2 regions of the Plantibacter sp. AC185 genome follow, and region 2 is predicted to be linked to the other one. Evidence: predicted binding sites of a transcription regulator. Region 2 holds the regulator's gene; the other holds the start of a gene.

Region 1 (14,495 bases), 700 kb from region 2:
GGCGTTGAAGGACGAGGGCATGACCGTACTGTTCGTCGAGCACGACATGCAGATGGTCCGGCACATCGCCGACTGGGTGGTCGTCATGGCCGAGGGTCGCGTCGTCGCCGAGGGCCCGCCCGACACCGTCATGGAGGATCCCGCCGTCATCGACGCCTACCTCGGGAGCCATCAGGACGTCGACCTCGGGGTCGTGACCGGCAGGATCGCCGGAGAGGACAGCGCTGCGGCCGAGGAGCTGCTCGCCGAGATCGAGGACGAACGGCTCGCGGCTGGTACCGAGCCCGAGGAGGAGCGGAAATGAGCGACGTGAAGGGTGCGCCGGTCGGCGGCACCGCGGTCAAGACCGCCGAGATGGTCGTGGAGGTCACCGATCTGACCGCCGGGTACCTCCCCGGCGTGAACATCCTGAACAGTGCCAACCTGACCGCCCGGAAGGGCGAGCTCATCGGCATCATCGGACCGAACGGTGCGGGCAAGTCGACGCTGTTGAAGGCGATCTTCGGACAGGTCAAGGTGCGCAGCGGACAGGTGCTGCTGAACGGCGAGGACATCACGGGGCTCCGGGCGAACAAGCTCGTGGCCCGCGGCGTCGGGTTCGTCCCGCAGACGAACAACGTGTTCCCGAGCCTCACCATCGAGGACAACCTCAAGATGGGGCTGTTCCAGAAGCCGAAGCAGTACAACGAGCGCCTCGAGTTCGTCACCGGGATCTTCAGCGAACTCGGCAAGCGGCTCAAGCAGCGCGCTGGTTCGCTGTCGGGTGGTGAGCGCCAGATGGTCGCGATGTCGCGGGCCCTCATGATGGATCCGCATGTGCTGCTCCTCGACGAGCCGTCCGCGGGGCTGTCACCGGTCCGACAGGACGATGCGTTCATCCGCGTCTCGGACATCAACAAGGCCGGCGTCACCACGATCATGGTCGAGCAGAACGCACGCCGCTGTCTGCAGATCTGCGACCGTGGCTACGTGCTCGACCAGGGTCGTGACGCCTACACCGGGACGGGCCGCGAGCTCCTCTCGGATGACAAGGTGATCGGCCTCTACCTGGGCACGCTCGGCCAGGACGAGGACTGATCAGGGCGATCCCCACTCGCGGGTCGGCGGGTACTTCGGTACCCTCGAACATGCTCGTCCCGGCCGCGTGCCGAGCGACGGGCCAGAAGCCACCGGATCCCGACCGGTGAACGAACCACAACTCCTCCCTCCCCCGAGGGGCACCGTCGTACCAAGACGGCCTCCTGAGACGGGGACGGAGGAGTTGTGCATTCCCCCTCCCCCTTTCGCCAGCGCGGTGCGCTGACGCGAGCGCGGTCCTGGCGCGTGAGCGCGGGTCTCCGGAGGCGCGCGCTCACGCGCTGGACCTGCGCTCACGCCGAATCCCCGCCCCCGCGGCACAGCGACCCGCGCTGAGACCTACGACCCGCGCTGGCGTCAGCGCACCGCGCTGGGCGCCGCTCCACCCTCGCTCCACCGGAGGCCGGATGGGAGTAGTTCTCCACATCGCTTCCACGACACGAGGTGACGGCGGAGGCGAACGGGCACGGTGAGGCGATGGAATCCTTCGATCTCAACCTGCTCCTCCGCCCGAACGGACTCCTCCTCGTCCGCGACGCACGTCGGGTCGGTGCCGAGCGCCTGGTGAGCGCCGCCCACCGCGACGGCGACCTGGTGCGTCTGCGGAAGGGCATCTACGTCCCTGAACCGATATGGAGTTCCCTGTCCCCCGATGACCGCTACCGGGTCCGGATCGATGCGGCGGCCGTCGCGCTCCGCAAGGACGCTCTGTTCAGCCACTACTCGGCGGCGCGGTTGTGGGGGCTTCCGATCGTGGGTCCATGGCCTCCCGAGGTGCACACGCTGACGAGCGGTGACCGCGGAGGGCGTTCGGCCCCCGGCATCATCCGTCACACGACGCAGGGCTCCGTCGCCCGACGGATGCGGCACGGGCTCGCGGTCACGGACCCGGCTCGGACCGTCGTCGATCTCGCTCGGATCGCCCGCCTCGAGGACGCCGTCGCCGTCGCCGACGCTGCCCTCCGGCTCAAGCTCACCGACGAGACGGCGCTCCGCTCGCTCGCACGAGACCTGCCGGGCCGTCGGGGAGGACGGCAGGTGCGCTTTGCGATCGAGTTCGCGGACCCCCTCGCCGCGAACGGTGGTGAATCGAAGATGCGGGTCGTGATCGCGCAGCTCGGTTTCGCCCTGCCGGTGCTGCAGCAGGCCTTCTCCGACGCGGACGGACCGGTCGGTGTGGTCGATGCGGTCTGGCCGGACGAGCGCATCATCCTCGAACTCGACGGTCGGCAGAAGTATGTGCGGGAGGAGTTCACGCAGGGACGGGACGTGGCCGACATCGTCCTGGCGGAGAAGCATCGTGAGGACCGGCTGCGCGCGCTCGGCTACACCGTCGTCCGCGCCACCTGGGAGGACCTCGTCCATCCGAGCCGGCTCGCCGCGAAACTCGAGCGCGCGGGACTGCAACGCGCGTTCCGTTGACCCGGGCGCCCAACCGGTCGCTGTCAGCGCGGTGCGCCGGCGCGACCGCACCGCACCCTCCGTCAGCGCGGTGCGCTGGCAGGCGCCCCTCCCGTCGCCAGCGCGGTGCGTCGGCGTGAGCGCGCCCCGCTGTGCCGCATGGGCTCGGAATCGGCGTGAGCGCGCCGCAGGCGCGTGGGCGCGGGTCTCCGGAGACCCGCGCTCACGCGCTGGACCCGCGCTCGCGTCAGCGCACCGCGCTGGCGCCACCACACACGGCACACCATACGCGGGGTGCATCGGGGGCCGGGCACGACGAAGGCCCCGGATCACTCCGGGGCCTCGTCAGTCGCGTGGGCGACTAGTTGGTGCGGGTGTACTTGTTGTCGTCACCGTACTGGTAGATACCGATCGTCGCCTCGGTCGGGTCACCGTTCTCGTCGAACGTGATCGGACCGGAGTTGCCGTCGTAGTCGATCTTCTTGCCGTCGGCGATGGCCTTCGCACCCTCTTCGAAGGTGGTCACCTTCTCGCCCTTGTCCTTGCCACCGGACACGGACTGGAGCTCGGCCGCCATGTCGGCACCCTCGGTCGAACCGGCCTGCAGCGCCGCGAGGGCGAGCAGGATGACGGCGTCGTAGGATTCAGCCGCGTAGCTGTAGTCCTTCAGCGGCTCGCCGCCCTCGTCCTTCACGAACGCCTGGAGGCGGTCGGTGAAGTCACCGAGCTTCGCGGTGTCGAGACCGGGCAGCGTGCCCTTGGCGCCCGTCAGGGTGCCCGGAGCGAAGTCCGCGCTGTAGTCGGCGAGGTTGCCGTCGACGAAGTAGAGCTTGTCCGAGGGGAAGCCGGCGAGACCGGGGACGATCGTCTTGGTCTCCTCGAACGCGATGATCGCGATCGCGTCGGGGTTCTCCGCCTTGACCGCGCTGATCTGCGCGTCGAACGAGGTGTCACCGGTGTTGTACGACTGCTCGGCGACCACTTCACCGCCGGCGCTCTCGAACGCCTCCTTGGTGAACTTCGCGAGGCCGGTGCCGTAGGAGTCGTTCAGGTAGATGATGCCGAGGGTGGCGTTGCCGTCCTCCGCGATCAGGTTCCCGAGGACCTCGCCCTGCAGCACGTCGGACGGCGCCGTCCGCCAGTAGAGACCGTTGTCGTCCCACGTCGTGAAGTCCGCGGAGGTGTTCGCCGGGGAGAACTGGATGACGCCTGCGCCGGTGACTTCGTCGATGAAGAGCTTCGACACACCCGAGGACGCTGCACCGATGATGGCCGTGACACCCTCGGAGAGCAGACGGGGGACCTCGGTCGCGTACGCCTTGTTGTCGGAGTCACCCGAGTCGCCGAGCGTCAGGTCGATCTTGATGCCGAGGTCGGCGTCGTTGACCTCCTTGACCGCGAGACCGACACCGGCCTCCTCGGGCGGGCCGAGGAACGCGAGGTTACCGGTCTGCGGCAACGCCGTGCCGAGCTTCAGGGTCAGGTCGCCAGCAGGCTTGCTGCTGCTGCCGCTGTCGCCGCTACCACTTGAGGCGCAACCGCTCAGAACCAGCGCGCTGGCTCCGATCAGTGCGATACCACCGAGAACGATGGAACGTGGGCGGGAGCGAGCGGCCGTGGCCTTCGAAAAGACGCTCATGGTACTCCTTGCTTGTCAGAAGAGTGGCAGCTCCAGGGGCTGCCGTTGAGTCAAGTTATCCGCTGCACGTGCGCTGGACAATGTCGTTGACGTTACAAGCGTGTAACACGACCAAATCGTTACCTCAGGAGGGCCAGTTTCGCGCTTTTCCTGCAGTGGTCGCGCGATCAGCGCTGGAATCCGCTGTTCAGACCCTCATCGAGCGGCGCCGTTCGGCCCCGGCGGCCCGACGACCCCGGGTGGAGGCGACGAGCATGTCGACGGTGAGGATCGCGAGCGCCAGCCACACGAGACCGAAGCCCAACCAGCGCTCCGGCGGCATCGCCTCGTGCAGGACCGCGACACCGACGACGAACTGGATGATCGGTGCGAAGTACTGGATGAAACCCATCCAGGTGAGCGGGAGGCGGCGGGCCGCCGCCGCGAACAGCAGGAGCGGGACGGCGGTGATGACGCCGGCGCCGACGAGCAGCAGGGCGTGCCCGACGCCCGCGGTGCCGATGGTCAGCCCACCGGTCACGCCGACGGCGATGAGCTGGGCGATCGCGACCGGCATCAGCCACACGGTCTCGAGCGTCAACCCGGACACTGCGTCGACCGAGCCGCCCACCAGTTTCTTGATGTAGCCGTAGAGGCCGAACGAGAAGGCCAGGATGAGGGCGATCCAGGGGACGCTGCCGTGTCCGATCGCGAGGACCAGGACCGCGATCACGCTCACGACCACCGCAGCCCATTGGGCTGGACGCAGCCGCTCGCGAAGGAAGAAGACGCCGAGGAAGACGGTCACGATCGGGTTGATGAAGTACCCGAGCGACGCCTCGACCACTTGGCCGTTGAGCGCACCGTAGACGTACGTCTGCCAGTTGACGTAGATGAGCGCCCCGGCGAGACCCATCGTGAGCACGATGCGGCGCTGGCGGAGGATGCCGAACAGCCGACGCCAGGAACGGGTCGCCAGGATGAGGACGGCACAGAAGACGAGGGAGAACAGGATCCGCCACGCCACCACCTCGAAGGCGCCGGCCGGTGCGAGGGCGATGAAGTAGAGCGGGAGCGCTCCCCAGAGGCAGTAGGCGGCGACCGCCGAGAGCAGTCCGGACCGGCTCCCCTGCTGGGGCACGGCGACGCTCGCACGTCGGTCCCCTCCCCCGTCGACGGTGACGGGGTGGATGTCGACGTCGGCTGGATCGCTGGGGTTCTGCACTGGTCCAGGCTAGACCCGCGATTCCCCGCGACACCCTCCGGAAACGGACACAGCCCGAACGGCGAATGCCATTCGGGCTGTTGAGCGGCTTGAGCCGCCGGATCCGTGCGCTGGTGACTAGCGGACGACGACTGCGAGGACGTCGCGCGCGGACAGGACGAGGTAGTCCTCACCGGCGTACTTGACCTCGGTGCCACCGTACTTGGAGTAGATCACCTTGTCGCCGACGGCGACGTCGAGCGGCACGCGGTTGCCGTTGTCGTCGATGCGACCGGGTCCGACCGCCACGACCTCGCCCTCCTGGGGCTTCTCCTTGGCGGTGTCGGGGATGACCAGACCTGAAGCGGTGGTCTGCTCTGCCTCGACCTGCTTGATGACGATGCGATCCTCGAGCGGCTTGATGGAGACCGACACGGTTGACCTCTTTCTTGAAACGAAGACGTGGTTAGCACTCACACTGCGAGAGTGCTGATTCCAGTGTAGGCATGTTCTGGCACTCATGCAATGCGAGTGCCAATCAGCGACTGCTACCGTTGCCGGATGCATCCAGCTCCGCCCGAGGCCCGCTGACCATGGACCGTTCGGAACTCGTCGAACTCCTCACGGCCGACGGCCTCAGGCTCCTCGACTCCCTCCCCCCTTACCCGACGAAGGACGAGGCCGTCCGCCTGGTCGGGCGCCTGCGCAAGGAGGGCCACTCCCCCGAGCTGGTCGCGGCGGTCCTCACGCAGTCGCGATTGAGGCAGAAGGCTGTCGGCAAGTTCGGACCGTTCGCCGGCCGTATGCTGTTCACCGAGGCCGGGCTCGAACAGGCCACACGCCTTCCCGTCGCCGCGCTGCACGCCGGGCGGTTCGCCCGGGCCGGCCTCACGCGCATCGCCGACCTCGGCAGCGGCATCGGCGCCGACTCGATGGCCATGGCCTCGCTCGACCTGGAGGTCACGGCGGTCGACATCGACGAGGTCACCGCGGCCATCGCCAGCTACAACCTCGCTCCGTTCCCCACGGCGACCGTACGGAACGCCGCCGCCGAAGACGTCTCCCTCGACGACTTCGACGCGGTCTGGTTCGATCCCGCGCGGCGCACCGCAGGACACGCCGACACCGCGCGGCTGTCGAGTGCCGCCGACTACACCCCGTCCCTCGACCTGGTCTTCGGTGCGGCGACCCGCCTTCCCACAGGCGTCAAGCTCGGGCCCGGATTCGACCGCTCCCTCATCCCCGACGACGCCGAGGCGCAGTGGGTGTCGGTCGACGGACAGCTCGTCGAGATGGCGCTCTGGTTCGGCCCGCTGGCCCGTCCGGATGTCCGACGGTCCGCGCTCCTCCTCGCGGACGGCGTCCACCACGAGTTGCACGCCGAGGCCGACGCCGACGACGCCCCGGTGCGGGAGCTCGGCGACTACGTGCACGAACCCGACGGATCCGTGATCCGGGCCCGACTCATCGGCGACCTCGCCATCCGGTTGGAGGCCGGCATGCTCGGCCAGGGCATCGCCTACCTGACCTCCGACACCGCGACGAGCTCGCCGTTCGCCACGACCTTCCGGGTGCTCGAACGGCTGCCGATGGACGAGAAGGTCCTCAAGCGCACGATGCGTGATCGCGGGATCGGCGTCCTCGAGATCAAGAAACGCGGCGTCGACGTCGACCCCGCGGCGTTCCGGAAGCGCCTCGCGCTCAAGGGCGACGGCTCGGCGACAATCATCCTCACGAGGATCGCCGGCAAACACAGTGCGCTGCTCGTCGAACGGGTGACGCCGGCCACCGACGCCTGACCCGACGGCCTCCGCCGGGCCGCAGCGCCCCGAAGAGGATCAGGTCGAGACGTACCCGATGATCACGACGACGCTGTAGACGAGCCAGCCGACCGAGCAGGCGAGGCCGACGAACCCGGTCACGAGGCCGGTGAGGGCGCGACCTCGGCCCTGCGGCTCGCGACGCCTGGCTCCGAACCCGAGCACGATCGCGGCGATCGACAGGGGAAAGCCCCAACCGACGAAGACCGACACGACGAGCCCGACGACACCGGCGATGAGCGACCAGGTGCTCCGCGAGGTCCCGGTCGACGCGGCAGGGGTCTGCGTCTGCGACTGCTGGTACGCGGCGTAGCCACCCTGGCTCGGCGCCTGGTAGACCGCCGTCGGCACCGTCTGGAGATAGGTCGCGTGATCGCCCTGCCAACCCGCCGGAGGGGCCGAGGGGGATGAGCCCTGCTGGGCAGGGCGCGTCGGTGGCGTGACGGGCGCGCCGGCGCCGCGCTGCCAATCCGTGGGCGGCGGGGAGGCCTGACCCTGAGGCTGGTACGGCTGTTGGGCCTGGGGCTGAGGCGGGTACGGCTGCTGCCGGCCCTGGGGCTGAGGCTGATACGGCTGCTGCTGGCCCTGCGGCGCGACGCCGGCCTGCTGGGAGGGCTGTGGCGGCTGGTAGGGCGACCAGGGCTGCTGGGGCTGGGGCTGCTGCCCCCACGGCTGCTGCGGCTGCCCGTTCGGCTGCTCGGCCTGCGGCGGGCGTGACTGCCCGTCCGCCGCACCGTCCTGGTGCTGAGGTCGTCCGTCGGGGTGCTCGTGCTGATCCATCGCCGCTCCTTCGATCCGTGACCGGGTACCGGCCCATCCTATGCGCCGACGTCCGCGCACCCGGTCGAGTGCCGGACACGGCTGGTCGAGCGGTCAGTGCACCTGGATCTCGGTGACCGGCAGGGTCGAGTCGGCGCCGAAGTCGAGCGACGACGGCTCGTGTCCGGCGGAGATGAGCTGCGCGGCGAGCGCGGCGATCATCGCGCCGTTGTCGGTGCACAGCTGCAACGGCGGGATGCGGAGTTCGATCCCGGCCGAGGCGGTGCGTTCGGCTGCCACCTCGCGGAGCCGTGCGTTCGCGATGACACCGCCCCCCAGCAGCAGGCGGGGCACACCGAGCTCGGTGCACGCCTTGACCGCCTTCGAGACGAGCACGTCGACGACGGCCTCGCGGAAGCTGGCGGCGACGTCCGCGACGGGGACCGGCTCCCCCGCGTCCTGCTTCGCCTCGACCCAGCGCGCCACGGCCGTCTTCAGGCCGGAGAAGGAGAAGTCGTAGCGATGCCGCTCCATGTCCTTCGGCAGGCTGAGTCCGCGGGGGAAGCGGATCGCCTTCGGGTCGCCGCCGACGGCCGCCCGGTCGATCTGCGGCCCGCCCGGGTACGGCAGACCCAGGATACGCGCGACCTTGTCGAAGGCCTCGCCCGCCGCGTCGTCGATGGTCTCGCCGAGCAGTTCGACATCCGACACGAGGTCCCGCACGAGGAGCAGCGAGGTGTGCCCGCCGGATACGAGCAGGGCGATCGTCGGGTACTCGATCGTCCCGTCGTCGGAGTCGAGGACGTCCGCGCCGACGTGACCGACGAGGTGGTTCACGGCGTACAGCGGTTTGCCGAGGGACACGGCGAGCGCCTTCGCTGCGCCGACGCCGACCATGAGTGCGCCGGACAGGCCGGGGCCACTCGTCACCGCGACCGCGTCGAGGTCGGCCAACGCGATGCCGGCCTCGGCGAGCGCCGCCGTGAGCGTGGGCTCGAGGGCCTCGAGGTGGGCGCGTGCGGCGACCTCCGGGACGACGCCGCCGTACCGCGCGTGCTCGTCCATGCTCGAGGCGATGGTGTTCGCCAGCAGGTGGTGTCCGCGGACGATGCCGATCCCGGTCTCGTCGCAGCTCGTCTCGATGCCGAGGACGAGCGGTTCTGCACGGTTCACGCGATGCTCCCGGGGTGCTGGTCGGTCGGGTCGAGCGGGGACTGCCCGTGGGCGGGCATGGGTGGCCTCGGCTGGACCGTGAGTCGCATGACGATGGCGTCGACGTCGTCCGGCTGGTAGTAGCCGGGGCGGACGCCGAGTTCCTCGAAGCCGAGACTCCGGTACAGTGCGATCGCCACAGGGTTGTCGGCCCTGACCTCGAGGAACACCTGGGTGACGTCCTGCTGCCGGGCCTGCTCGATGAGCGCCTGCATGAGGAGTCGTCCGAGCCCTCGTCCTCTGGCGTGCCCGGCGACGGCGATGGTCTGGATGTCGGCGTCGTCGGACCGGGACGGTGCGAAGAGACCGCCGTAGCCGGCGAGTGTCGCGTCGTCGGCGTCGACCTCCGTCGCGACGAGGTAGTAGCTGTGCGGCGACGACAGTTCGGCGCGCATCATGTCCGCCGACCACGCGTCGTTCACGAAAACGGTGTGCTCGAGCTCCATGATCGCGTCGAGGTCGGCGACACCGGCGCGGCGCAGCGACCAGCTCACGCCGTCACCCGCTTGGCGCCCGCTGACATCGTGACGTCGGGCGAGCGGAGGTACAACGGCTCCTCCCCCGCGAATCCACCATCGGTGGCGAGGAGTGCGGCGGCGACCTGTCCCAGTGCCCCGGCGGGGACGACCAGCGCGTCGAGGCGCGCGGATTCGGAGGTCGGCAGCTCGTCGGGTTTCGCCAGGGCCGGCCCTTGCACGCGGACCGGGAGGCCGGCTGCGTCGAGTCCGGCGTAGCTGGTCCAGTAGCGTTCGCGACGGCGGGCATCCGTGACCACGAGGAGCGTGGCGTCGGCTGCGGCGGAACCGGAACGGTAGGCGTCGAGCGCGATCGCGTCGTGGCTCACCACGGGGTGCACCGGGAGGCCTGCGCCGATCCCGAAGCTGCGGGCCGCGGCGATCCCGATCCGGAGTCCGGTGAACGGCCCTGGTCCCATACCCGCGACCAGCCCGGTGAGCGTGGCGACCTCGATCCCGGCGTCGTCGAGGCATCCGGCGATGAGCGTCCCGATGACCTCGGCGTGCCGCATCGGGTCGTCGGAGGACCGTTCGGCCAGCACCTCGCCACCCAGGGTGACGACGGCGACGCTCGAACCCGCGGATGTATCGATCGCCAACAGCACGTCGTCCAGCCTACCCGGCGTCGATGGCGGGGTGCCGCGAGAGCGTGAGGGTCCGGCGCTCGATCGGCTCCTCACCGGCGTCGTCCGTCGCGGGCTCGTCGCCGGCTCCGGTCGGACGCTCGATGACGAGCTCGAACCACGTGGGGACCACGCCGTCGAGTAACCCGGCTCCCCACTCCACGACGACGACGGACCGGGCGAAGTCGATGTCGATGTCGTCGAGTTCGAGAGCCGAGCCGAGCCGGTAGGCGTCCACGTGGACGAGCGGCGGACCGCCGACGAGGCTCGGGTGCGTCCTGGCGAGCACGAAGGTGGGGCTGGTGACGGGGCCGCGGACGCCGAGTCCCTCGCCGATCCCTCGCGTGAGGGTCGTCTTGCCCGCTCCGAGCGGCCCGGTCAGGACCAGGAGCTGCCCTGCACGCAGTTCGGCGCCGAGCCGGACGCCGTACGCGTGCATCTCTTCGGGCGTCGCCACCTCGACGGTGCCCGGGGTGAGGACGTGATCGGTCATGACCGCTCCCCGGTCGTCCGGACCACGCGCGGCCCGATGCGGGTGACGAGTTCGTAGTTGATGGTGCCGGCGGCCTCCGCCCACTCCTCGACGCGCGGCGCGCCGGACGCCGGATCGCCGAAGAGCACGGCGTCGTCACCCACCGCGACCGCGTCGTCGCCGACGTCGACGACGAACTGGTCCATCGCGATCCGCCCGGACACCTGGTAGCGGCGTCCGTTGATCACGACCGGACCGGCGTTCGAGGCGCTCCGCGGCACACCGTCGGCGTATCCGAGCGGGATGAGGGCGAGCGTCGTCGCCGTGCTGGTCCGGTAGCTGTAGTCGTAGGACACCCCGGCGCCCGGTTCGACCCGACGCACGGCGGCGACCGTCGCCCGGAGGGTCATGACGGGCCGGAGGCCGAAGGCGTCGGCCGAGCGGCCGGCGTCGTCGGTGGGTTCGAAGGGCGAGAGACCGTACACGGCGAGTCCGAGGCGGACGGCGTCGTAGCGGAGGGACGGCTCGCCGAGCGCTGCCGCCGACGCGGCGAGGTGCAGACTCCGCGGAGCGAGACCGGCCTCCGTGGCGAGGGCCACACCGCGCTCGAAGCGGACGGCGGCGGCCCGGTCGTCGTCGGTGGAGGTGTTGGAGACGTGCGAGAATAGCCCGTCGACCCGGACGAGCCCGGCGGCCTCGGCTGCTGCTGCGGCTTGGAAGAGCTCCGGCCAGTCGGCTTCGGCCGCGCCGTTCCGGCTGAGCCCGGTCTCGAGTTTGAACTGGACGACCGGCACGACGGACGGCCGATCCCGAGCGGCCTCGATCACGCGGTCGAGCTGCGCGACTGACGACAGACCGAGGTCGATCCCGGCGTCGAGTGCGGCGCCGAAGGCGGCCTGCGGGCCGTGCAGCCAGGCGAGGATCGGTGCCGTGATCCCGGCGGCACGCAGCGCGACGCCCTCCGTGATGTCGGCGACGCCCAAGCGATCGGCCCCGGCCTCGACCGCCGCGCGGGCGATCGCCTCGGCACCGTGCCCGTAGGCGTCGGCCTTGACGACGACGATGAGTTCACCGACGCCGGTCAGCTCGCGCAGACGACGGACGTTGTGGCGCAGGGCGTCCAGGTCGATGATCGCCTCGCGGGTCGGTCGCTCGTCGTGCTCGGACACGGGCGTCATCCCTCCCGCTCCGCGACGACGAACGCGACGGCGACCCCGGCGTCGTGGGTCATGGTCAGGTGCATGCTCGTGATACCCCGCTCGGCCACGACACCAGCCGTGACGCCGGACAGCGCGAAGTCGGGCTTCCCCTCCGGGCCGTTCACGATCGCCATCTCCTGCCACCGGATACCGTCCGAGGAACCCAGTGCTTTGATGAGCGCCTCCTTGGCGGCGAACCGTCCGGCGAGGGACCGCAGCGGGAGGTCGCGTTCCGACGGGACGAAGAGCCTGGCCAGCAGGTTCGGGGTGCGCGTGATCGCCCGTTCGAACCGTGCGAGGTCGACCAGGTCCACCCCGATGCCGATGATCATCCCTCTACTCTACGGCCGTCCTGCGCGGCCCGGTGGCCCGCACGACGGGCCACCTCGGACCCCGCGGACCGCCCCTACTCGACCGTGACGGACTTCGCGAGGTTGCGCGGCTGGTCGACGTCGAGGCCCTTCGCCGTCGCGAGCTCCATCGCGAAGATGTGCAGCGGGATGACGGCGAGCAGGGGCTCGAACAGCGGACCGGCGAGCGGGATCGGGATGACCTCGTCGGCCGAGGGCAGGACGGCGGCGTCGCCCTGCTCCGCGATCGCGATGACCCGGGCACCACGTGCGCGGATCTCCTCGATGGTCGAGATGACCTTCGGGTGCAGGATCGCCGAGCCACGTGGGCTCGGGACGACGACGAAGACGGGCTGGCCCGGCTCGATCAGGGCGATCGGGCCGTGCTTGAGCTCGCCACCGGCGAAGCCTTCAGCGTGGATGTACGCGAGCTCCTTGAGCTTCAGCGCACCCTCGAGCGCGATCGGGTACCCGACGTGGCGACCGAGGAAGAGCACCGCGCGGGAGTCGGCCATCCAGTGGGCGAGCTGCGCGATCTTCTCGGAGGCGCCGAGGATGCTGGCGATCTTGTCGGGCACGGCCTGCAGCTCCTCGACCTGCGACGCCAGGAACTGCGGAGTCTGGGTGCCGCGGACCCGCGCGAGGTGCAGCCCGAACAGGTACAGCGCCGTGATCTGAGCGGTGAACGCCTTCGTGGACGCGACCGCGACCTCGGGCCCCGCGTGGGTGTACACCACGGCGTCCGACTCGCGCGCGATCGTGGCGCCCTGGGTGTTGCAGATCGACAACGTCTTCGCGCCGGACTCGCTCGCGAAACGCACCGCCATGAGCGTGTCCATGGTCTCGCCCGACTGGCTCACCGAGATGACGAGCGTGCGCGCGTCGATGACCGGGTCGCGGTAGCGGAACTCGTGGCTCAGCTCGACGGTGACCGGGATCCCGGCCCAGCGCTCGATCGCGTAGGTGCCGACCGTGCCCGCGTAGGCGGCGGTGCCACACGCGATGATCACGATGCGGTTGATGTCGAGGAAGAGCTCGTCGAGACCGGCGAGTTCGGGGATGACGACCTGGCCGCCCTCGACCCGCCCGCGGATCGTGTTCGCGACCGCGTCGGGCTCCTCGCTGATCTCCTTCGCCATGAAGCTCGACCAGCCGCCCTTGTCGGCCGCCGAAGCGTCCCATTGGATCTCGAACGGCTCGGTCACGACGTGGTTGCCGGAGAAGTCGGTGACCGTCACGTCGTCAGGCGTGATGACGACCATCTGGTCCTGACCGATCGCGACCGCGCGCTGGGTGTACTGCACGAACGCGGCGACGTCCGACCCGAGGAAGTTCTCGCCGTCGCCGAGCCCGATGACGAGCGGCGAGTTCCGACGCGCACCGATGACGACGCCGGGCAGGTCCTGGTGCATGGCGAGCAGCGTGAAGGCGCCGTCCAGGCGAGCGACGACACGACGGAAGGCCTCGGTGAGGTCGCCGGTGGAACGGTACTCGCGGCCGATCAGCACGGCGGCGATCTCGGTGTCGGTGTCGCTCTCGAAGGTGAAGCCGTCTGCGAGGAGCTCTGCGCGCAGCTCGGCGAAGTTCTCGATGATGCCGTTGTGGATGAGCGCGAGGCGTCCTTCGTCACCGAGGTGCGGGTGCGCGTTGCGGTCCGTCGGTCCACCATGGGTCGCCCAACGGGTGTGACCGATACCGGTCGAGCCCGGCGCGATGGGGTTCGCGGCGAGGTCCTCGGTGAGGACGGCCAGCTTCCCGGCGCGCTTCCGGGTGTTCAGCGAACCCGTCGCGTCGAGCACGGCGATCCCGGCTGAGTCGTACCCCCGGTACTCGAGCCGCTTGAGTCCGCCCATGAGGACGTCCACCGTCTTGTCGTTCCCGACGTACCCTACGATTCCACACATGTAGAGCAGCATAATCGGGCGATTTTGCGAGGATCCTGCACCAACCTCGAGGTGCCGGCGCTCAGCCTCGGAGCAGGACGGTCTCGCCGAGATCCACCGGTTCCCGGGCCCCTCCCCTGCCGCGGGTCAGAGCTTGCGGAGCAGCACCGAGGACACCGTGTGATCGGAGTCCTTCCGCAGCACCAGCTTGGCGCGTGAGCGGGTCGGGCGGATGTTGTCGATGAGGTTCGGCTCGTTGATCGAGCGCCAGAACCCACGCGCCTGATCGGCCGCCTCCTCATCGGAGAGCTCGGCGAACACGTTGAAGAAGGAGTTCGGGTTCGAGAACGCGCCCCGCTTGA
Region 2 (14,495 bases):
CGTTTCGCGTCGGTCACTGCGCATCCTCCGCGGTCTCGCCACAGTCGCCGGCGACGTCGATCGAGGTCCCAGTCCGCAGGAAGCCAGCCTTCTCGAATGCATCGAAGATCTTCGTCGCCATCAGGTTTCCGGCCACGGATTCCGGGGTTGCAGCTGGCGGCGGCGTGGTTCCATTTACCTCGGCGATCGTTGCCAGTTCCGTGCGTCGAGCTTGTTCGATGGCGAGCGCTGCGTCGATGTCTGCTGTGGTGATCGAAGCGACGACCCTGTCCCAGTCGTATTCGGTCAGGAAGACGCGGGCTTCTTGAGTGCGGCGATCGGCCTCAGCCGTGCTGATGTTCCGGTATTCGGGGACCACTCGCGCAACGAGCTGGCACACCGCGCCGTCCTCGCCGATGTCGAACGATCGTTGCACCGTGGCTTCGGGTGTCCAGCCGACCCAGTCGAGCACAGCCGGGGCCGCCGCCGCAGCGCTCACACCGACCGTGAAGAGTCCGGCGGTCACACCCAGGAGGCTGAGGTAGCGCTTGTATCGGGATCTCAAGCCGGAAGGTCGTGCTCGGGACGCAGCCTCCTGGGCTACGAAACGAGCGTACTCGGCGGCTTCCGCATCCTCTCCGAAAGCGCGCGGCGCGGATCGTTGTATCTGTGCGTCAAGATCATCCATGGAAACCCCCTCGAGTGCACACCGTCACTGATGACATGTCCGGCATCCATCGAGTCTTAACGCGTGCGGCACGAACTGCGCGCGTTGATGTTCAGCTGCTCGGCCGCCACGATGAATCGCTCCAGTAGTCTCCGCGCACGACCAAGACATCGTTGCCGAACTCCTCCGCCGACACGGTGATCGGCCTCGGATCCCACAGGGTGCCGTCCATCCGGCCACGATCGACGAGATAGATCTCCTCGAAGGCCACTCGGTCGGCGCCCGCTGGGGGTCGCACGGTGAAGAGTGACCAGCACCCGCCGTTCGCGCATTCGCTGCGGGCGCTCAGCAGCGCGGTGCCTTCCGGGAACCGCATTGCCTCTGCAGACGGGACTCCGGCGCCATCGATTCGTTCGACGTCCAGGATCATGAGCCGAAGCGGATACAGGTGCATGGAGACGTCCAGCACCAGCGCCGCGGCGATGAGGATCGCCGTCAGCCAAGCCTGTCGACGTGACTTCGCCTGCATGCTGCCCCCGTTTCACCGGCCCCCGCCGGAGACTCGACGGTAGCAGGGCTCTGCGCCGCGAGGTGGGGGCCGGGGCTGGACGTCAGGCCTCGATGCGCGTCTCAAACGCGCTCCACAGGGGCGGGCGCGGGGTGTTCGGTCCCGTGGCGACGGCGAGCGTGTGGTGCGGGGCGTCCGGGCTCGTAGCGTTCGAGGATGACCATCGAACCGGAACCCACGTCCCGCCCGGTGCCGTCCAGGCGTTCGTCGACGCGCCGTTTGCTCGGTGAGCTACCGCGCCCGGAGTTCCGTGCCGGGGCGGTTGTCGTGCTGGTGATCGCGGCCCTCGTCGTCGCCATCCTCGTCTCGCTGTTCACCTCAGGCGGGGCGGTCAGGACGATCGGAGGGGCGGAGCTGTCGGCTGACGCGAGCCCCGTACCCACCGCGACACCGGGATCGACCGCGCCCGCCGGCTCGGCGACGGGGGAGCTGTTCATCCATGTACTTGGAGCGGTCGCGGCCCCTGGTGTCTACCGGCTGCCGGACGGATCACGTGCGTTCGATGCGGTGGCGTCCGCCGGCGGCCTCCTGCCGGAAGCGGACACCAGTGCCGTGAACCTCGCGCGGTTCGTGAACGACGGCGAGCAACTGTACGTCCCTGTGGTCGGCGAGGTGCCACCTGGTGGAGGCGCGAGCGGGTCGGCTGCCGGGAGTCCGTCCGGCTCGCAGCTCGTCAACGTGAACACGGCATCCGCGGCCGAACTCACCGCACTCCCGCGGATCGGAGAGGCCCTCGCCGCACGCATCGTCGCCTGGCGGGAGGCGAACGGACCGTTCGCCACCCTCGACGACCTGAGCGCGGTCGAAGGCATCGGCGCGAAGACCCTCGAGGGGCTTCGCGCGGCGGCGACGGTGTGACCACAGACGCGGCCACCGGACCGACATCCGGGCGAGGTGAGAGCGCGATGCGGTTCCCGCGCCTGCTCATCCCGGCGGCGGTCACCTGGGTCGGTGCGGCCGTCTGCAGCGCGGCTCCAACGCTGGCCTGGGGTGGCGTACTGGTCGCGTTCCTCGTCGCCTCCGCCTGCCTCGGGTGCAGCACGGTCGTCCGGCGTCGCCGTGCGGAGCATCGCCCCGGGGAGCGTCGGACAGGGTCTGTCCTCATTACGACACTCTTGCTCTGCGCGTGCTCCGCGGCGCTGTTCGGCATGGTCGCCGCGTCGCTCGCCGCACGCGCGCCTGACCGGCAGCCGGAGGCTCTGCTCGAGCTCGGGACCACGCCCGTGACCGCCGAGGTCGTGGTGACCGGCGACGCCGTGCCCACCGGTTCGGTCACGACGGGATCCGGCATCCGCTTCGCGGCCGACCTCGTGACGGCCAGTGGAGACCACAGCGTCCTGGAGCGCCTCTCGGTCCCGGTCCTCGTCTTCGCGCCGGTGCCGGCGGATCGGGCGCCGAGGATCGGTGAGCGCTGGCGCGTCGACGGCTCGCTCCGATGGAATGCACCGGGTGATGCGCGGGCAGCGCTGCTCTTCGCGCGGGAGGAACCCGAGCTGCTGGGGGAGCCGTCGGCGATCCTCGACTGGTCGGCGTCGCTCCGTTCCGGCCTCGTCGGCGTCGCGTCCACCTTGCCCGGCCCGGGTGGGGAACTGCTGCCCGGCCTCGCGATCGGCGATGTCAGCCAGGTGAGTGACGCGGTCACGGAGTCGATGCAGCGCAGTTCACTCTCGCATCTGACGGCCGTGTCCGGAGCGAACTGTGCGGTCATCGTGTGGCTCGTCAGCACGGCGGTCGCGGCAGTCGGTGGTGGACGGAAGCTCAGGATCTCGTGCGCCCTGCTGTGCCTCGTCGCCTTCGTGATCCTCGTGACGCCCCAACCGAGCGTGCAACGGGCGGCACTCATGGCTGCCTTCGTCCTGGTGCTGGGCGGCTTCGGGCGGCCGATCCGTGGCCTCGCCGCGCTGTCGTTGGCGGTGGTCGTGCTCCTCGTCGCCGACCCCTGGCTGGCCGGGCAGTACGGGTTCGGGCTCTCGGTGCTCGCGACCAGCGGTCTGCTGCTTCTGAGTGGACCCCTCACGGACTTGCTGGGTAGATGGCTGCCGCGAGGGATCGCGGCCCTCATCGCGATCCCGGCAGCCGCCCAGCTCGTCTGCCAGCCGATGCTCGTCCTCCTCGACCCCGCGATCCAGCTCGGCGGTGTCCCCGCGAACCTGCTCGCGGGCCCGGCCGCAGCGCCCGCGACCATGCTCGGGCTGCTCGCCTGCCTGCTGGTCCCGTTCGCACCACCACTCGCGCTGATCGTCGCGTGGCTCGGGTGGGTGCCCGCGACGTGGATCGCCGCGGTGGCCCGGTGGTTCGAGGGCATCCCTGCTGCGCGGGTGCCGTGGCCGGAGGGGCCACTCGGCGTCGTGCTCGTCACCGTACCGACGGCCCTGATCGCCACGCTCCTGCTGTTCCGTCGGGATCTGCCCCCGCGGTGGTCGAGGACGATCGGGTTGGCGGTGGTCGTGTCGCTCGTGGCACTGTGCGGTCGGGCGGTCGGGGACGGACTCGGCCCGGCCCTGCATCGACCGGGCGACTGGATCGTCGCCGCCTGCGACGTCGGTCAGGGCGACGCGGTCCTCCTGCGACAGGGCGGCGCCACCGCCCTGGTCGACGTCGGGCCCGACCCCGAATCGCTCCGCGCGTGCTTGGACGAACTCGGGGTGTCCCGCATCGAGCTGCTCGTCCTCACCCATTACGACCTCGACCACGTCGGAGGCCTCGACGCGGTCGTCGGCAGGGTCGACGAGGTGCTGCTCGGTCCGGTCGACGACCCGGAGGACGAGCGCATCGCGCGAGTGCTCCAAGCGGCCGGTGCCGAGGTGCGACAGGCCGGCGCCGGGGACCAGGGGGTGCTGGGGGATCCGGAGAGCGCGGCGCCGTGGCGCGTCCTGTGGCCGGACCCCGCGGCAGGCGGCGTCGAACCGGGGAACGATGCGAGCGTGGTGGTCCGGTTCGACCTCCTCGCCGCCTCGGTCCTGCTGCTCGGCGACCTCGGTGAGGAGGCACAGGACCGGCTGCTCGGACGGCACACACTCGGGGACGCGGTCGACATCGTCAAGGTGTCGCATCACGGTTCCGCCGATCAGAGCGACCGCCTGGCGCGCCGGGTGGGCGCGACGGTTGCGCTCGTCTCCGTCGGGGCCGACAACGGCTACGGGCATCCGACGCGCTCAGCGCTCGAGCTCTACGAGGCCACCGGGGCCGAGGTCCTCCGCACGGACGAATCTGGGACCATCGTCCTCGGCCCGGGCGACGGTGGTGGGTTCCGCGTGTGGTCGGAGCGCGGCGGGTGAGCTGCCGTTCCCGACCCGTCTGGCGTCGGCGGTCGCCGGTAGACTCGGACGGTCGAGAGGAGCCGCTGTGGCTGCACCACGTTCCGCCGGTCGCGGCAAGGCCAAGACGGCGGCCAAAGCCTCGGCGGCGATCCCGCAGCTCGGCTGGTCGGAGATCCGCCCGGCGCCGATCGTGTTGGTGACCGGCACGGAGTCCTTCCTCGCCGACCGGGCGATCCGCCGGCTGCGCGACTTCCTCGTCTCCGAAGACCCCTCGCTCGAGGTCAACGACGTCGCCGCCGACAGCTACGCCCCTGGGGAGCTGCTCACGGTCGCGAGCCCGTCGCTCTTCGGTGAGCCCCGGCTCGTCCGCGTCAGCCAGGTCGAGAAGTGTTCCGACCAGTTCCTCACCGAAGCCATCCGGTATCTCGAAGCACCGCCGGAGGGCGCCTACCTCGTGCTGCGGCACAACGGAGGCGTGCGCGGCAAGAAGCTGCTCGACGCCATCCGCTCAGGCACCGGCGGCGGTGTCGAGATCGTCTGCACCGAACTCAAACGGGACAGCGACAAGGCCGACTTCGCCGCGGCGGAGTTCAAGACGGCGGGTCGTCGCATCACGCCCCAGGCGCTCCGTGCACTCGTCGGCGCCTTCTCCGACGACCTCGCCGAGCTCGCTGCCGCGTGCAGTCAGCTCATGGCCGACGCCTCCGAGGAGATCACCGAGCAGACGGTCAACAAGTACTACGGCGGTCGACTCGAGACGAGCGCGTTCGACGTCGCCGACGCCGCGATCGCCGGACGACACGGGGAAGCGCTGCTCGCCCTGCGGCAGGCGCTCGACTCGGGTGCCGACCCCGTACCGATCGTCGCCGCGTTCGCGATGAAGATCCGCACGATGGCCAAAGTGTCGTCGGCACGCGGCGGGTCCGGGCAGATCGCCCAGCAGTTCGGCCTCGCGCCGTGGCAGGTCGACCGCGCCCGTCGGGACCTGTCAGGCTGGACCGACGCCGGCATCGGCCGCGTGGTGCAGATGCTCGCAGAGACCGACGCCGGAGTGAAGGGCGCGAGCCGCGACCCGGTGTTCGCGCTCGAGCGGCTCGTCGGCGTCATCGCGGCACGCGGGGTCGATCTGTCGGAGCGGTAGCCCGCCGAGCGGGCCGTGGTGGCGGGCGGATGCCCTTCGACAAGCTCAGGGACCCGTTTGCGCTCAGGGACCTGTGTGCGCTCAGGGACCCGTTTGCGCTCAGGGACCTGTGTGCGCTCAGGGACCTGTGTGCGCTCAGGGACCGGTCGGGTGCTGAGGGACCGCGGTGTGCGCTCAGGGACCGCGTGTGCTCAGGGAACGGAATGCCCCGGGAACGCGAAAGGCCCCGCACGTTCCGAGGAACGCCGGGGCCTTGCAGCTGGTGTCGCTTAGAGCGCGTTGACCTGCTTGGCGATGGCCGACTTGCGGTTCGCTGCCTGGTTCTCGTGGATGACGCCCTTGCTCACGGCCTTGTCGAGCTTCTTCGAGGCGAGCTTGAGTGCGGACTCAGCCTGAGCCTTGTCGCCGGCGACGACGGCCTCACGGGTTGCGCGGATGGCGGTCTTCAGCTGGCTCTTGACGGCCTTGTTGCGCTCGTTGGCCTTCTTGTTGGTGCCGATGCGCTTGATCTGCGACTTGATGTTTGCCACGTTGGGTCAACTTTCGGTTCGAGGAAATGATGTTCGGTGCCGTCGGACGGAAGAGGGCGTCTTCAAGCGAGTTCTCGTGTGGTCTCAACTCACACGCAAGCCAACAGGCAACATTACCAGTCGGGCTGAGTTCTGGCAATCCAGGGCACCGCAGCACGGGTGCTCCCCGCCGTGGGACAATGAAGGTTGCCCGATTCCACCCCTGACCCCGAGGAACGCGTGAGCCCCCAAGCAGTGAAGGCCCTCGAGCCGGCATCGACCGACCCGGCGTTCATCCGGAACTTCTGCATCATCGCCCACATCGACCACGGCAAGTCGACCTTGGCGGACCGCATGTTGCAGATCACCGGCGTCGTCTCGGACCGCGACATGCGGGCGCAGTACCTCGACCGCATGGACATCGAGCGCGAGCGCGGCATCACCATCAAGAGCCAGGCCGTGCGCATGCCGTGGTCGCTCAACGGTGAGACCTTCGCGCTCAACATGATCGACACCCCCGGCCACGTCGACTTCACCTACGAGGTCTCACGGTCACTCGCCGCGTGCGAGGGCGCGATCCTCCTCGTCGACGCCGCACAGGGTATCGAGGCGCAGACACTCGCGAACCTCTACCTCGCCCTCGAGAACGACCTCGAGATCATCCCGGTGCTCAACAAGATCGACCTCCCGGCGGCCGACCCCGACAAGTACGCGAAGGAGCTCGCGAGCCTCATCGGCGGCAAGCCCGAAGACGTCCTGCGGGTGTCCGGCAAGACCGGTATGGGTGTCGAGGAACTCCTCGACCGCGTCGTCGGCCGCATCCCGAACCCGGTGGGCGACCCGGACGCACCCACGCGCGCCATGATCTTCGACTCCGTCTACGACACCTACCGTGGCGTCGTCACCTACGTCCGCATGATCGACGGCCAGCTGAGTCCGCGCGAGCGCATCCAGATGATGTCGACGCGCGCAGTGCACGACCTCCTCGAGATCGGCGTCAGCTCGCCCGAGCCGACGCCCACGAAGGGCCTCGGCGTCGGTGAGGTGGGCTACCTCATCACGGGCGTGAAAGACGTCCGGCAGTCGAAGGTCGGCGACACCGTCACGACCGCGGTGAAGCCGGCGACCGACGCCCTCCCGGGCTACACCGACCCGAAGCCGATGGTCTTCTCCGGTCTGTACCCGATCGACGGCAGCGACTACCCGATCCTGCGCGACGCGCTCGACAAGCTGAAGCTCTCCGACGCCTCGCTCAACTACGAGCCGGAGACGTCCGTCGCCCTCGGCTTCGGGTTCCGTGTCGGCTTCCTCGGCCTCCTGCACCTCGAGATCGTGACCGAGCGGTTGCAGCGCGAGTTCGACCTCGACCTCATCGCCACGGCACCGTCGGTCACCTACGAGGTGAAGACGGAGGACAAGCAGGTCGTCACCGTCACGAACCCGAGCGAGTTCCCCTCCGGCAAGATCCTCGAGGTGTCTGAGCCGATGGTCAAGGTGGGCATCCTCGCCCCCAAGGACTACGTCGGCACCATCATGGAACTCTGCCAGAGCCGTCGAGGCGCGCTGCTCGGCATGGAGTACCTCGGCGAGGACCGCGTCGAACTGCGGTACACGATGCCGCTCGGTGAGATCGTCTTCGACTTCTTCGACCACCTGAAGAGCCGCACGCAGGGGTACGCCTCGCTCGACTACGAGCCCTCCGGTCAGCAGGCCGCCGATCTCGTGAAGGTCGACATCCTGCTGCAGGGCGACCAGGTCGACGCGTTCAGCGCCATCGTCCACCGCGAGAAGGCGTACGCCTACGGTGTGCTCATGACCGAGCGCCTGAAGAAGCTCATCCCGCGCCAGCAGTTCGAGGTGCCGATCCAGGCCGCCATCGGTGCGCGGATCATCGCCCGCGAGTCGGTCCGTGCCATGCGCAAGGACGTCCTGGCCAAGTGCTACGGCGGTGACATCACCCGCAAGCGCAAGCTCCTCGAGAAGCAGAAGGAGGGCAAGAAGCGGATGAAGATGGTCGGCAAGGTCGAGGTGCCTCAGGAGGCGTTCATCGCAGCGCTCTCCGGGGACGTGGAGACGAAGGACAAGAAGTGAACGCACGACGCAGTTCGTTCGAGGACGAGGCGGTCGACTACGCGGCCGTCGGCGCCACCCAGCGGACCGACCTCATGCAGTACCCGCCGGAGGGCTACGTGCCGTCGGAGGACGAGTTCCGCCTCGGGAGCGGTGAGGAGCGGTTCGCCCTCGCGAGCAGCGCCCTCCTCACCTGGGGACTGCACCGCTCGAGCGGCGTGGAGATCTCCGAGGTGCACCCCGGCACGGGCGTGCAGTACGGCGGCATAGCGTTCGCCGAGGACGGTACGCCGCTGGAACCCATCGAGACGCACGAGGAGCAGCGCTTCGCCGAGGACGGCACGCCGTTCATCACGCCGGGCACGACGGTCGTCTTCGCCGGCACCGTCGGCGGGGAACCGCTCGTCGGGCCGCATCGCGTCATCTCCGTCACCGAGGAGCCGGGTCACGTGAGCCTCGCCATCGGCACGATGGAGGGCGATCCGGAGAGCGGCGAGCAGTCCTTCACGATCGAGCAGCGCGAGGACGACTCCGTCTGGATCGTCGTGCGCTCGTTCTTCCGCCCGACGAAGGGTGCCGCGAAGCTCGTCGGCTCCAAGCGCCGCCGCAAGACCATGAACGACGCCTACCTCCGCGCACTCCTGCCGTCGCGCGGCGTCTGAGCGCCGGACCGTGCCGAGCGCCCTCCCACTCGCCGATCCGGCCCCGTCCGACGGACTCCTCCCGGAGACGGCGGCCGTCGGTGCCCACGAGCGCAACTTCGGGGTCTACCTGCACGTCCCGTTCTGCCGGGTCCGATGCGGCTACTGCGACTTCAACACCTACACGGCGACCGAGCTCCGCGGCGCGAAGCAGTCGGACTACGCCGACGAGGCGGTCGCGGAACTCCGCTTCGGCAAGTCCGTCCTGGCGTCATCGACCGTCCCCGACCGCCCGGTCTCGACCGTGTTCTTCGGAGGCGGGACGCCGACCCTCCTCCCCGCTGACGACCTCGTCCGGATGCTCCGTGGCGTGACGGACAACTTCGACCTCGCGCCCGGCGCCGAAGTGACGACCGAGGCGAACCCCGACTCCGTCGACGCCGCCTACCTCCGCACGCTCGCTGAAGCCGGATTCACCCGGGTGTCCTTCGGGATGCAGTCCGCGGTGCCGAGCGTGCTCGCCACCCTCGAGCGCACGCACGATCCGGCTCGGGTGCCGCTCGTCGTGCAGTGGGCTCGCGAGGCCGGACTCGGCGTCAGCCTGGACCTCATCTACGGGACGCCGGGGGAGACCCTGGCCGACTGGCGCGTCTCACTCGAGACGGCGATCGCCTGCGCACCGGACCACGTGTCGGCTTATTCGCTCATCGTCGAACCAGGGACGAAACTCGCGCGCCAGATCCGCTCGGGCGTGGTGGGGACCCCCGACGAAGACCTGCAGGCCGACATGTACGAGCTCGCCGACGATCTCCTCACCGAAGCCGGCTACGGCTGGTACGAGGTCAGCAACTGGGCGACCGACGACACGCACCGCTCCCGGCACAACCTCTCCTACTGGACCGGCGAGGACTGGTGGGGCGTCGGCCCGGGCTCGCACAGTCACGTCGGCGGGGTGCGCTGGTGGAACGTCAAGCACCCGGCGGCCTACGCCCAGCGGATCGCGGCGGGGGAGTCGCCGGCCGCCGGCCGGGAGACCCTGGACGACGAGACCCGGGAACTCGAACGCATCCTGCTGCTCACCCGGACGAGGGACGGCATCCCGATCCGGACGCTCGCCCCCGAGGCTCGCACGGCGGTCGCCGGGCTCATCGCCGAGGAACTGGTCGACGCACGGCAGGCCCTGCTCGGACGGCTGGAGCTCACGCGCCGCGGACGGCTCCTCGCCGACGCGGTCGTCCGCCGTCTGGTCGGCGACTGACCCTGCCCGAGGCGCAGAACAGCCCCGCCCGGCGGACCGGACGGGGCTGTTCTCGTGCGACTCGACGGGTCAGGCCTTGATGAACTGGATCGTGAGCGGGTAGCTGTACAGCTCGCCCTTGTTCGCCTTGATCGCGGCGATGATGCTGAACACGATCACGACGACGTACACGGCGATGATGATGAACAGACCCACGACGACGATCGTCAGGATCGAGCCGACCACGAGCGCGATCAGCATCGTCAGCTGGAAGTTCAGGGCGGTGAGCGTGTGCGCCTTGATGAACGGGCCGCGGTCCTTGAGGACCAGGTAGCCGATCAGCGGGGGGATGAATCCGAAGAAGATCCCACCAATGTGGATGAGCGTCGACCAGAGCTTCTCGTCCGACGGGCTCATGGGCTGAGCGGCGGCGTACGGCTGCTGGTACTGCGGGGCGCCTGCGGGCGGCGGCGGGTAGGAGCCGGCAGCGGGCGGCGTCGGCGCGTAGCCACCGGCGGGCGGGGGCGGGTAGGCGCCTGCGGGCGGCTGCTGCGGAGCTGCGGGAGGGGGCGTCGCGCCGTCTCCTGCAGGCGGAACCGACCCGCCCTTCGCTGGGTCGACGGGCGGCTGAGCGTTCGGATCGGACATCTTCGCACCTTTCACGGAGAGTGATATTCAATTGGTCCAGCTGAGCGTATCGCACCAGGTGTTGCTGATCAGGGACCCACGCCTGCGGCCAACGGTATTCCTGGGGCACGGGGCCGCGCAAGGGACGGCTGCGCGGAGGCCGCGATATGATTGGCAGTCAGGGTCTTCGAGTGCTGATGGTCGGTGCTCCGAGGTGGATGACGGGAGGAGATCGAGATGGTGTCGGATCGCGGTCTCGAAGTGCTCCGCGTCATCGTGCAGGACTACGTCGCCTCGCGTGAGCCCGTCGGTTCCAAGACGATCGTCGACCGCCACTCCTTCGGGGTCTCCGCAGCCACCATCCGCAACGACATGGCGCAGCTCGAGGACGAAGAGCTCATCGCCGCTCCACACACCTCTTCCGGCCGGGTGCCGACCGACAAGGGTTACCGGATGTTCGTCGACCACCTCGCCGACCGCCGTCCGCTGAACAACGCCCAACGGACGGCGATCGAGACCTTCCTCGGCGCGTCCGGCGACCTCGACGAGGTCCTGCACCGCACGGTGCGGCTGCTGTCGCAGCTGACGAACCAGGTCGCACTCGTCCAGTACCCGATGTTCTCCCGGGCACGTGTCCGGCATCTCGAGTTGGTGAGCGTCACCCCGAACCGTGTGCTCGCGGTCATCATCCTCGACAACGGCCGCGTCGAGCAGCGGCTCATCGAGACGGAGAGCCCGGTCGACGACGACCTCATCTCGCGTCTCCGCTCGCTGTGCAACGAGGCGGTCGCGGGCCGTCCACTCCTCGACGCCCACGACGCGATCGGCGACGTCCCCGCCGACATCGCCGACCTCGACCGCGCGGCGGCCGTCCGCATCGTCGACGCGGTGCGCGAGCAGCTGTCGGCGCAGCGCCAGGACCGCCTCGTCATGGCCGGCGCCGCCAACCTCGCCCGTACTGAAGACGACTTCCCCGGCAGCATCTATCCGGTCCTGGACGCCATCGAGCAGCAGGTCGTGCTGCTTCGGCTCTTCGGTGAGATGGAGTCCGAGCGCGACAGCGTGGTCGCCAGCATCGGGCGGGAGAACGCGTCCTTCGGCCTCGAGACCACGAGTGTCCTCGCCGGGAACTACCGTTCCTCTGGTGGCGAAATCGCCCGGCTCGGCGTCCTCGGCCCCACGAGAATGGACTACGCGAGCAACATGGCTGCGGTCCGCGCCGTCGCCAGGTACCTCTCGCGCATCCTCGACGCCGAGTGACGCATCCTCGTCGCGTCCCCCAACACCTTCCGCACCTCGAACGAAAGGCCCTCAGTGGCTGACTACCCCGACCACTACGCAGCACTCGGTGTCGCCAAGGAGGCGACGCCCGAAGAGATCAAGAAGGCGTACCGCCGCCTCGCACGCGAACTGCACCCCGACGTGAACCCGGGTTCCGACGCCTCGGAACGGTTCAAGGAGGTCACGCACGCCTACGACGTGCTGAGCGACCCCAAGCAGCGCCAGCAGTACGACCTCGGTCCGCAGGCTGGTGGGTTCGGTGGCGGCGACGCCGGGTTCGGCGGCTTCGGCGACATCTTCGACACCTTCTTCGGCGGGGGCGGCCAGCAGCGCGGGCCCAAGTCCCGTCGCGCACGCGGGGAGGACGCCCTGTTGCGCGTCGAGCTCGACCTCGACGAGGTCATCTTCGGCACCCACCGCGACCTCGAGGTCGACACCGCCGTGCTCTGCAGCACCTGCAACGGCTCCTGCTGCCAGCCCGGCACCTCACCGGTGACCTGCGACATCTGTCACGGCTCCGGCTCCATCCAGCGGGCCGTCCGCTCGCTGCTCGGCAACGTCATGACGTCGGCGCCCTGCGGCACCTGCCGCGGCTACGGCACGATCATCGCGACGCCGTGCGTCACCTGCCAGGGTCAGGGTCGGCTCCGTGCGCGCCGCACCGTCTCGGTCGACATCCCGGCCGGCGTCGACACCGGTCTGCGTCTGCAGATGCCGGGGAGCGGCGAGGTCGGCCCGGCCGGCGGCCCGAACGGCGACCTCTACCTCGAGATGAAGGTCAAGCACCACGACGTCTTCAGCCGCGACGGCGACGACCTGTTGTGCACGCTCGAAGTCCCGATGACCGACGCCATCCTCGGCCGCCAGGTCACCGTCCACGCGCTCGACGGCGACGTCGAGGTCGAGCTGCGGCCGGGCGTGCAGAGCTCGGAGGTCATCACGGTCAAGGACCGCGGCGTCACCCGCCTCCGCGGGAACAGCCGGGGCGACCTCAAGATCGGCGTCCAGGTCGTCACCCCGACGAAGCTCGACCACCGCGAACGCGAGCTGATCAAGAGCTTCGCCTCGGGACGACGTCAGGGTGCTCCGGCGCTCGCGCAGTTCCAGCAGGGCCTGTTCGCGAAGATCCGCGACCGCTTCCACGGCGTCGGTTGAGATGAGTTCGCTGTACCTCCGCGAGGATCTCGAATCGACCGGTGTCGGCGACTCGGTGACCCTCCGCGGGCCCGAGGCGAAGCACGCCGTCGCCGTGAGTCGGTTGCGGGTCGGCGAGACGACATCGATCGGCAACGGCCGGGGCCTGATCGCGACCGGACCGGTCGTGCGCAGCGAGCCGGGGGAGTTGGAGATCCGCGTCGAGTCGGTCGTGGTGCACCCGGAGAACCGTCCCGGGCTCGTCCTCGTGCAGGCGCTGGCCAAGGGCGATCGCGACGAACTCGCCATCCAGGCGGCGACCGAGCTGGGTGTCGACCGCATCGTCCCCTGGAGCGCCGAGCGCAGCATCTCCAGGTGGCAGGGCGACAAAGCGGTCAAGGGCCGTGCGCGCTGGCAGCTCATCGTGCGCGAGGCGTCGAAGCAGTCGATCCGCGCCCGGGTGCCCGAGGTGGCCGAGGTCGTCGACACCCGAGGACTCTCGGCGATCGTCGCCGGCCGGACCGTCCTCGTGCTCGAACCCAGCGCGGCACTCGCGCTCTCGGAGCTCGACCCGTCGGCACTGCTCGCCGAGGAACTCGTCCTCGTCGTCGGTCCGGAGGGCGGCATCTCGCCGGCGGAGCGAGAGCGGCTCGAAGCGGCCGGCGCGATCGAGGTCCGGATCGGCTCCGGCGTCCTGCGCACCTCGACGGCAGGGCCTGCGGCGATCGCCGCGCTCAACGTGTTGCTCGGTCGGTGGTGACGATCCACCAGCCCGCGCATGAGGCCGCCACGAACCTTAGACTGGTGGACATGAGTGAAGCACCGTCGGTATTCAGCCGCATCGTGTCGGGGGAGATCCCGACGACCCTCCTCGCCGAGACCGATCGGGTGATCGCGTTCGCCGACATCGCACCGCAGGCGCCCGTGCACCTCCTCGTCGTCCCGAAGACCGCCGAGTACCGCGACGTCGTGGAGTTGGCCGCTGGCGACCCTTCCTTGCTCGCTGAGATGGTCGAGGTGGCGTCGTCGCTTGCGAAGGAGCACACGGGTGGCGAGTTCCGACTCGTCTTCAACACCGGCGAGTCCGCCGGGCAGACGGTCTTCCACGTGCACGCGCATGTCCTCGGCGGTTCCCTGCAGGAGGGCACCCTTGGCGGAGCCTGAGTCCTCGAACCCAGACCGACCCGCCGCTGCGCGGACGGATGAGGTCGAGCACGTCCTCCTGGTGGACGGGCTCGCCATGGTCCGTCTCCTCGGCCCACAGGACCGCCTCCTGACGACCGTCGAGCGTGAACACCCCGGTGTCTCGGTGCACGTGCGCGGCAATGAGATCACCATCACCGGCCCGGCGCCGCAGGCCGACGCCGCCAGACGACTCGTA

The links. Region 2 encodes HrcA, which represses chaperone genes, less so after heat shock. Its sites were predicted from a motif close to TTNGCACTCGNNNNNNNCGAGTGCNAA; they were not measured.
Region 1: the regulator HrcA is predicted to act here: its motif matches at 5,812-5,838, upstream of groES (co-chaperone GroES).

The regions. Positions count from the first base shown of each region.
Region 1 is NZ_OZ409831.1:971,050-985,544, forward strand. It holds gene ACZZZB_RS04650 (ABC transporter ATP-binding protein) at 1-304, shown strand, start outside; gene ACZZZB_RS04655 (ABC transporter ATP-binding protein) at 301-1,077, shown strand; gene ACZZZB_RS04660 (hypothetical protein) at 1,555-2,499, shown strand; gene ACZZZB_RS04665 (ABC transporter substrate-binding protein) at 2,840-4,117, opposite strand; gene rarD (EamA family transporter RarD) at 4,305-5,237, opposite strand; gene groES (co-chaperone GroES) at 5,439-5,735, opposite strand; gene ACZZZB_RS04680 (class I SAM-dependent methyltransferase) at 5,894-7,099, shown strand; gene ACZZZB_RS04685 (DUF4190 domain-containing protein) at 7,139-7,900, opposite strand; gene tsaD (tRNA (adenosine(37)-N6)-threonylcarbamoyltransferase complex transferase subunit TsaD) at 7,994-9,052, opposite strand; gene rimI (ribosomal protein S18-alanine N-acetyltransferase) at 9,049-9,585, opposite strand; gene tsaB (tRNA (adenosine(37)-N6)-threonylcarbamoyltransferase complex dimerization subunit type 1 TsaB) at 9,582-10,211, opposite strand; gene tsaE (tRNA (adenosine(37)-N6)-threonylcarbamoyltransferase complex ATPase subunit type 1 TsaE) at 10,222-10,722, opposite strand; gene alr (alanine racemase) at 10,719-11,879, opposite strand; gene ACZZZB_RS04715 (holo-ACP synthase) at 11,876-12,232, opposite strand; gene glmS (glutamine--fructose-6-phosphate transaminase (isomerizing)) at 12,307-14,154, opposite strand; gene coaA (type I pantothenate kinase) at 14,281-14,495, opposite strand, start outside.
Region 2 is NZ_OZ409831.1:269,964-284,458, reverse strand. It holds gene ACZZZB_RS01275 (RNA polymerase sigma factor) at 1-17, opposite strand, end outside; gene ACZZZB_RS01270 (hypothetical protein) at 14-667, opposite strand; gene ACZZZB_RS01265 (hypothetical protein) at 759-1,175, opposite strand; gene ACZZZB_RS01260 (ComEA family DNA-binding protein) at 1,371-2,072, shown strand; gene ACZZZB_RS01255 (ComEC/Rec2 family competence protein) at 2,120-4,492, shown strand; gene holA (DNA polymerase III subunit delta) at 4,560-5,615, shown strand; gene rpsT (30S ribosomal protein S20) at 5,885-6,145, opposite strand; gene lepA (translation elongation factor 4) at 6,365-8,215, shown strand; gene ACZZZB_RS01235 (DUF1990 family protein) at 8,212-8,856, shown strand; gene hemW (radical SAM family heme chaperone HemW) at 8,867-10,093, shown strand; gene ACZZZB_RS01225 (DUF4870 domain-containing protein) at 10,163-10,720, opposite strand; gene hrcA (heat-inducible transcriptional repressor HrcA) at 10,937-11,959, shown strand; gene dnaJ (molecular chaperone DnaJ) at 12,014-13,135, shown strand; gene ACZZZB_RS01210 (16S rRNA (uracil(1498)-N(3))-methyltransferase) at 13,137-13,874, shown strand; gene ACZZZB_RS01205 (HIT domain-containing protein) at 13,925-14,278, shown strand; gene ACZZZB_RS01200 (PhoH family protein) at 14,355-14,495, shown strand, end outside.